Linked DNA regions of Saccharobesus litoralis. The protein of the gene in region 1 interacts with the protein of each later gene in a pairwise test. Links are inferred from orthologs where the notes say so. Each region holds a gene or a part of one and is shown on either strand. Other genes may lie near its edges.

The links.
Region 2: the proteins of recJ (region 1) and C2869_RS10620 interact in binary tests that used the Escherichia coli proteins (3 or more experiments, as listed by UniProt). The link is inferred for Saccharobesus litoralis from one-to-one orthologs.

The regions. Positions count from the first base shown.
Region 1 is NZ_CP026604.1:4,520,891-4,524,656, forward strand. The notes cover bases 395-3,318. They hold recJ (single-stranded-DNA-specific exonuclease RecJ), read right to left. Parts: upstream 2,753-3,318; coding sequence 1,037-2,752; downstream 395-1,036. Other genes in these bases: dsbC (bifunctional protein-disulfide isomerase/oxidoreductase DsbC), read right to left, coding at 2,763-3,318. Outside these bases: more of dsbC, read right to left, coding at 3,319-3,491. UniProt on the Escherichia coli protein: Single-stranded-DNA-specific exonuclease.
Region 2 is NZ_CP026604.1:2,966,808-2,970,221, reverse strand. What follows is about bases 422-3,414. They hold C2869_RS10620 (DNA topoisomerase III), read right to left. Parts: upstream 2,922-3,414; coding sequence 921-2,921; downstream 422-920. Other genes in these bases: C2869_RS10610 (Hpt domain-containing protein), read left to right, coding at 3,386-3,414; C2869_RS10615 (DUF1289 domain-containing protein), read right to left, coding at 2,984-3,178; C2869_RS10625 (PhoH family protein), read left to right, coding at 422-552. Outside these bases: more of C2869_RS10625, read left to right, coding at 1-421.

The DNA of each region.
Region 1 (3,766 bases):
TGACATTGCACCACTGTATTCGTAGGTAAGTGAGTTATACGTACCGCTGAGTCGGTGCGGTTAACGTGCTGACCACCCGCACCAGAGGCTCGATAAGTATCAATACGTAAATCAGCTGGATTAATATCAATATCGATATTGTCATCCACTTCAGGGTAAACAAAAGCGGATGCAAACGACGTATGGCGCTTATTGTTTGAATCGAACGGTGATTTGCGCACTAGGCGATGAACCCCAGTTTCTGTGCGTAACCAACCAAATGCGTATTCACCTGAAAAACGTATCGTCGCCGATTTAATTCCGGCAACATCACCGTCAGAGGCTTCAATCAGTTCAGTTTTAAAACCATGCGCTTCGCCCCAACGTAAATACATACGCAAGAGCATTTCACACCAATCTTGTGCTTCTGTACCACCTGAACCGGCTTGTAAATCAATATAAGCGTCGGCTTCGTCATTGTTGCCACTAAACATACGACGAAATTCCAGTTGTTCTAGCTTAGCGACTAGCTCATCAAGTTCCGCTTGGGTTTCGTTAAGGGTGTCTTCGTCTTCTTCCTCAACCGCGAGTTCAAGCAAACCTTCAACATCGTCTAAGCCTGATGTTAAGTCATCAATGGTTTTAACTATGTTTTCTAGCGTGGTGCGCTCTTTACCGAGGGCTTGAGCTTTTTCTGGATTATTCCATACATCAGGATCTTCCAGCTCGCGCTCGACTTCTTCTAACAGCTCTTTCTTGTGAGCATAGTCAAAGATACCCCCTAAGCACTTCAGTACGCTCAGCGACATCTTTGATCTGCAATTGGATTGGGTTTATTTCGAACATGAATATTCCGTGCTCGTGTTAGATCCAGTTTTAATCTAACACTGTCTAATTCAATATGTGGACACTACACCGCAGACTATACACGACAGATATCAAAGCAAAATCGACATCCTTGGCGGCAATTATCGGCTACATCGACCACAACAAAGGCGCGCGATTATAACTAACTAGCGAGGATTTTTGTAGCCGTTAACGAGGTGAATTTGCAACTTTACAGCACTTCCATCGCGCGGATCATCATTTGTACGCTGGTTTTTCCGCGAAATGTATTGGTGTCCAAAACGTAAGCTACCCGCACTTGATGAATTTGTTGCGCGCGCCACAGCGATTGATCATAGTTAAACCAGATCGCGTCATAACTTAAGCCACTTGGGTGCTGTAACACTAACTTAAGATGCTTATCTTTGAGAATGCGTTCGTTAATAACAATAAACTCATCATCAAAAATAGGCTCTGGAAACGCCTGCCCCCAAGGCATCGCACGTTTTAGTAAATCCGCCACTTGCGTCGTTAAATAATTGCCATCTAAGCCGCCGTCAGAATATATACAATGCTGTAAACATTCTGGTTCAATGAGCTTGCTTACGGCTAACTCAAAGGCCTGTTTAAATACCGCATAGTCATGCTTGCGAATAGACAAGCCCGCTGCCATGGCATGTCCACCAAATTTAATCACTAACCCAGGTTGGCGTGTATCTATGAATTCAAGTGCATCACGAATATGAAAACCGGGTATCGAGCGGCAGGAACCTTTTAATTCATCATTGTCACCTTCAGCAAAAACCACTGTGGGTCGGTAGTATTGCTCTTTAATGCGTCCAGCAACAATACCAATAACCCCTTGATGCCAAGTTTCATCAAACAGACAAATGCCCGATGCAGAACCATCTACTTGGGTTTTCTCGAGCGTCGCCATGGCTTCGGCTTGCATTCCGCTTTCAATTTCACGGCGTTCTTTATTAAGCTCATCTAATCGCGCTGCCAGCATAATGGCATTACTGTAGTCCTGCGCCATTAAACAACTAATGCCTAAAGTCATGTCATCTAATCGACCGGCGGCGTTTAAACGTGGTCCCAAGGCAAAACCAAAATCACTCGACACTAAAAATTGCGGGTTGCGATCGGCCACATCAAGCAATGCTTTGATCCCCGGTCGACAATATCCTTGGCGGATCCGATTTAACCCTTGTTGCACTAAAATACGATTAACATGATCCAACTTGACGACATCGGCTACCGTCCCTAATGCCACCAAATCTAAGTATTCGGCTAAATTGGGCTCTGGTATTTGTTGATCCGCAAAAAAGTTTTCGGCGCGTAACTGCCCGCGCACCGCCAACATTAAGTAAAACGCCACCCCAACCCCAGCTAAATTTTTACTCGGGAACGGGCAGTCAACTTGGTTAGGATTAACAATGGCGTCGGCATTGGGCAACACGTCACCCGGTAAATGGTGATCTGTTACAATCACTTTAATACCTAATTGCTTGGCTCGTTCAACACCGGCAATACAAGATATCCCATTGTCTACCGTCATAATCACTTGAGCGCCATGTTGTGCCGCTACATCCACTATTTGTGGCGACAAACCATAACCAAAGTCAAAACGATTCGGCACCAGAAAATCGACATTGCGACTACCTAATTGTTTTAACGACATTACGCTTAAGGCCGTACTGGTCGCGCCATCGGCGTCAAAATCACCAACCACAATAATCTTAAGTTGTTGTTTTATCGCATCAATTAAAATGCTAACGGCTTGCTCTAACCCTTTGAGCTGAGGTTTAGGTAAGGCTTTTGCCGATAACTCAAGTAATTCTGGTTGATTAATACCGCGATTGGCTAAAACACGGCGTAGCAAAGGGTGAACAGAAGAAGGTAAACCGCCAACTTGTTCAGGTTGACGGCGAATAATACTGGCTGACACGAGTGATTAATTACGAAGACTGTAAGATTTTTAATAACTGATCGGCCGGTTGATAGCCGGGAATTAATTGACCACTTTCAAGAATGATCGCAGGCGTACCAGAAACACCTAGCTTACTGCCTAACTCGTAATGTTCTTGAATTGGCACATCGCATTTTTTCGCGGTAATAGCGCCTGACATTTTCGCGTCTGTCATGGCTTGTTGCTTATCATCCGCACACCAAATACTGACCAAATCGTCAAATGAACGACTATTCATGCCACCACGTGGAAAAGCTAAATAACGTACAGTAATACCCGCGGCATTGTAATCTTTCATTTCACCATGCAATTTACGACAGTAACCACACGTGGTATCGGTGAAAACATTAACTACATATTTTTCGTCTTTGGCTTTAAATTCAATCATGCTACTGGCAAATTCAGCAACCGCATCTTTACGCGCAACGGCTAAAACGGCTTCTGTTTCGTTCTTCATGCCTTGTTCCATGTTGTAAACTTGGCCATGTACCAGAAAGCTGCCTTTTTTACTGAAATAAAACAAACCGCGTTTCGTGGTAACTTGATACAAGCCGTCGACCGGAGAGTTTTCAACTTTTTCAACATTCATTCGGATATTAGCAAAATGCTGAACTACGCGTTCATATTCAGATTTACTAACCGATACATCCGCCGCCACAGCAGAAAACTGCAGTGATAAAGCGACAGCTAAAGAACTAAATAATTTAATTTTTGCCATAGGTAAAACTTAACGACTCAGAAAATAAAATGGGTTCTAAAGGATTAGACCCTTGCATTGGCCTAAAAGTTACAGACTTGAGCGGGCAATTGCAATAAATGCGCGATAAACGTAACGAAAATCTATGTAAACAAGCTAACCTGACTTATCATTCTTTAAATCTTGCCACACTATAAACCCTATCTGGTCACTATCTATCAAAAAGACTTAATTTTTACGTTAATTTGCGATTTATAGTCTAGGCTTTATAGAGCAAATATTAACCACTAATCATT
Region 2 (3,414 bases), 1.6 Mb from region 1 along the record:
GCCGGTAGCGGTAAAACCTTATTGGCCTTGGCAAGTGCTCTTGAAATGGTCATTGAAAAAGGCATTTACGAAAAAATCATTGTCACTCGGAATACGCCTGAAATTGCCGAATCGATTGGCTTTTTACCTGGAACAGAAGAAGAAAAAATGGCACCTTGGTTAGCAGCCATTAACGATTCTTTGGACTTTTTACATCGCCATGATGAGTGCCGCGAAAGCAGCATGAATTATATTATGGAAAAAGCCAATATTCAGTTCAAGTCCGTTAACTTTATGCGTGGCCGCAGTATTCAAAAGTCGATTGTCATTTTGGATGAATGTCAAAACATGACGGCATCGCAACTGAAAACCATCATCACGCGAGCGGGAGAAGGGACAAAGTTAATATGCTGCGGTAACTTAGCGCAAATTGACAGTAATTACTTAAGTCCATTAACGTCGGGGCTAACCTATATCGTGGAACGCTTTAAAGATTTTGAAGGTTGTGCAACCGTTAATATCGCAGGGGTTATGCGCTCACGTTTAGCAAGCTTTGCCGAGGAACACCTCTGACGAGCATAAACAAAAATAGCGGATTAAGCGCAACCTTGCTTGCATACAAGCAAAAGCGCTAATCCGCTCTGTTAACATTCAAATGCATCTATTCTGCGTAATTTGTTTTACGCGCCTTAGTAATGCAAATTACCTTGTCTTTGCCGTGCCTACAGGACCTAGGTAACTTAAGTTTCATCTGGAACAATAAACCTGCGAATGCAGTAATCTAGTGACTTTGTTTAGTAAACGCTAGCTCCGTTTACTTTAATAAAGGCGCTGGATACCTGAATACTCAGGTATGACGGTAATTTTTATACCTGCGGGAGAAATTCCTTACTATTAATAAACACGCTAAGTAGTTACATTCAATTTATACTTTGAAGATATTAAGCGGCTTTCTTTTTACGTTTATAAAAGCGTTTTTTGCCTTTTGCTTGCTGTTGTTTAGGTAAGTTAGTCATGACTTGATGCTGAGCCTGTTGCACTAACTGCTGCAAACTCGCTTGTAAAGGCAACATAAAATCCTGATATTGAGTTTGTCGCTCACTTATGGCATTTAATGTCGACTCCCAATGCGCCGTCATGTCTGGCGTCGTTGCAGTGTCTGGTAAGGCATTTACCAAAGCTTTACCCAACTCGGTAGCCAAAATACTCTTGCCCTGTTTTTGTAAAAACTGGCGTTTAAACAACAAATCGATAATACCAGCCCGAGTTGCTTCTGTTCCTAAACCATCGGTTTCCTTTAATATTTTGCGAATATCTGGGTTTTTAACAAACTTGGCAATACCTGTCATGGCACTCAATAAAGTGGCATCGGTATACGGCTTTGGCGGTTGGGTCTGTTTGCTAAGCAAATTGCCTTGTAAGCAATGCAATACTTGCCCTTCCACTAAAGGCGGCAAGGTTTGTTGCTCTAGCCCTTGACTATCCTCCATATGGTTATCTGAATAACCTTGCTTATTACTGCTTGTATTACGGCTAACTTGCGCCGTATGCTCTACTTGATGTTTTTTAGCCTGTTGTTTTTTGCCAAAAAGTGTTTTCCAACCTAACTGTTGCGGGGTGTTGGCCGTGACTGCAAATTTACCACCGGCGATTTCAAGTTCGACTTGCGTTTGCAAATACAAATACGCTGGATAAAACTGTGCCAAATACTGGCGTACAATCAAAAAATAGACATTTTGCTCATAAGCACTAAGGGTAATATTGGCCGCCGATTTTTCTGTCGGCACTATAGCGTGATGCGCACCAACTTTACTGTCGTTCCAAGCTTTACTGACTAAGCTGGAATCGGCTTGTTTTGCCCAATCTGCATATTTTTCTGACGATTGACTCAATTGGCCAATAATATTGGGGGCTTGATTTAAATGTTCCTTAGGTAAATAGCGACAGTCCGAGCGCGGGTATGTCACTAACTTATGCTTTTCATATAAGCTCTGACAAGTATCCAGTACCGATTTGGCATTCATATTGAATTGTTTGGATGCATCAATTTGCAACGCCGATAAATTGTACGGTAGCGGTGCATTTTGTTTTTTCTGTTGCTGCTTTAACTGTGTCACCGTGGCCGCTTGATTTTGAATACGACGAATGACATTTTCGGCTAAGGCTTTGACAATAACGCGCTGCTGGTCATCCATATAAGGTCGGCAGGCTTCACTTGGACGCCACTTAACTTTAAAACATTCGCCTGCTGGGGTTTGAATATCAGCCAAAACCTCATAATAATCATGGGGAACAAATGAGGCTATATCTTGATCGCGTTGCACCACCAAGCCCAATATCGGTGTTTGTACTCGACCAACTGACAACACACCATTAAATCCGGACTTTTGCCCTTGTAACGTATAGGCGCGCGTTAAATTTATACCGTATAGCCAATCGGCTCGCGAGCGTGCCAGTGCCGATACAGACAGCGCTGCAAAGTCGCGGTTATCTTTTAATTGCTGTAATGCTCGTTTAACGGCCGACGCATTCAAATCGCTAATCAGTAAACGTTTTGTATTACGCTTTTTCACCTCAGGAACATTAAGATAGTCAATCACCTCATCAACTAACAACTGCCCTTCACGGTCTGGATCACCCGCATGAACCAATATTGTGGCTTGCTTAACTAATTTGCGGATCACTCCGAGTTGTTTTTTCGTTTTAGCTTTGGGGTTAAGCTGCCACTGCTGTGGCACAATCGGTAGGTGCTCAAAGCGCCATTGCTTAAATTCAGAGTTGTATGCTTCTGGTTCAGCTTGTTCCAGAATATGACCGATACACCAAGTGACCACATCACCGTTAGCGGCCTGAATATAGCCGTCATTTTTTGTATGTGGTTTGGGCAGTACAGCGGCAATAGCGCGACCTAAACTCGGTTTTTCAGCAATATACAGTTTCACGAGACAACAAATTTATGACTTTGTTGTCAGTCTAGCACAATAAAACTGTTTATATATACAGTTTATTTTTCAGTTTGCTGTTTCAGTTCCGCTAAGCGCTGTTTAGACTTATCAACAATTTCTTGTTGTTGTGCTGGCTGTAAAAATATCCAATCGGTTCTTTCGCTTTTCGTGCGTCCACAACCTCCGCAGATGCCATCTTCATTGAGTTTACAATAGCCAATACAAGGATTAGGAATACGATTGAATGTGTTCAAGAGTTTACCAACGACAAATAAATAGGCTGTTATTGTAACCAATTATTTAAATAAATATGCAAAATAGGTCGATAAATTAAGCAAAATGCGTTTTAAACTATGTTAAATTAATAGGTAACTTTTTAAGCGGGTTAGTTGCTTAATCCTTGATTGAAATCTAATATTTTCAATTAGATATATTAAAAACAACTTCTGGAAACGTTATACATGGTACTGGATAAACAAGAAGCGTTAGA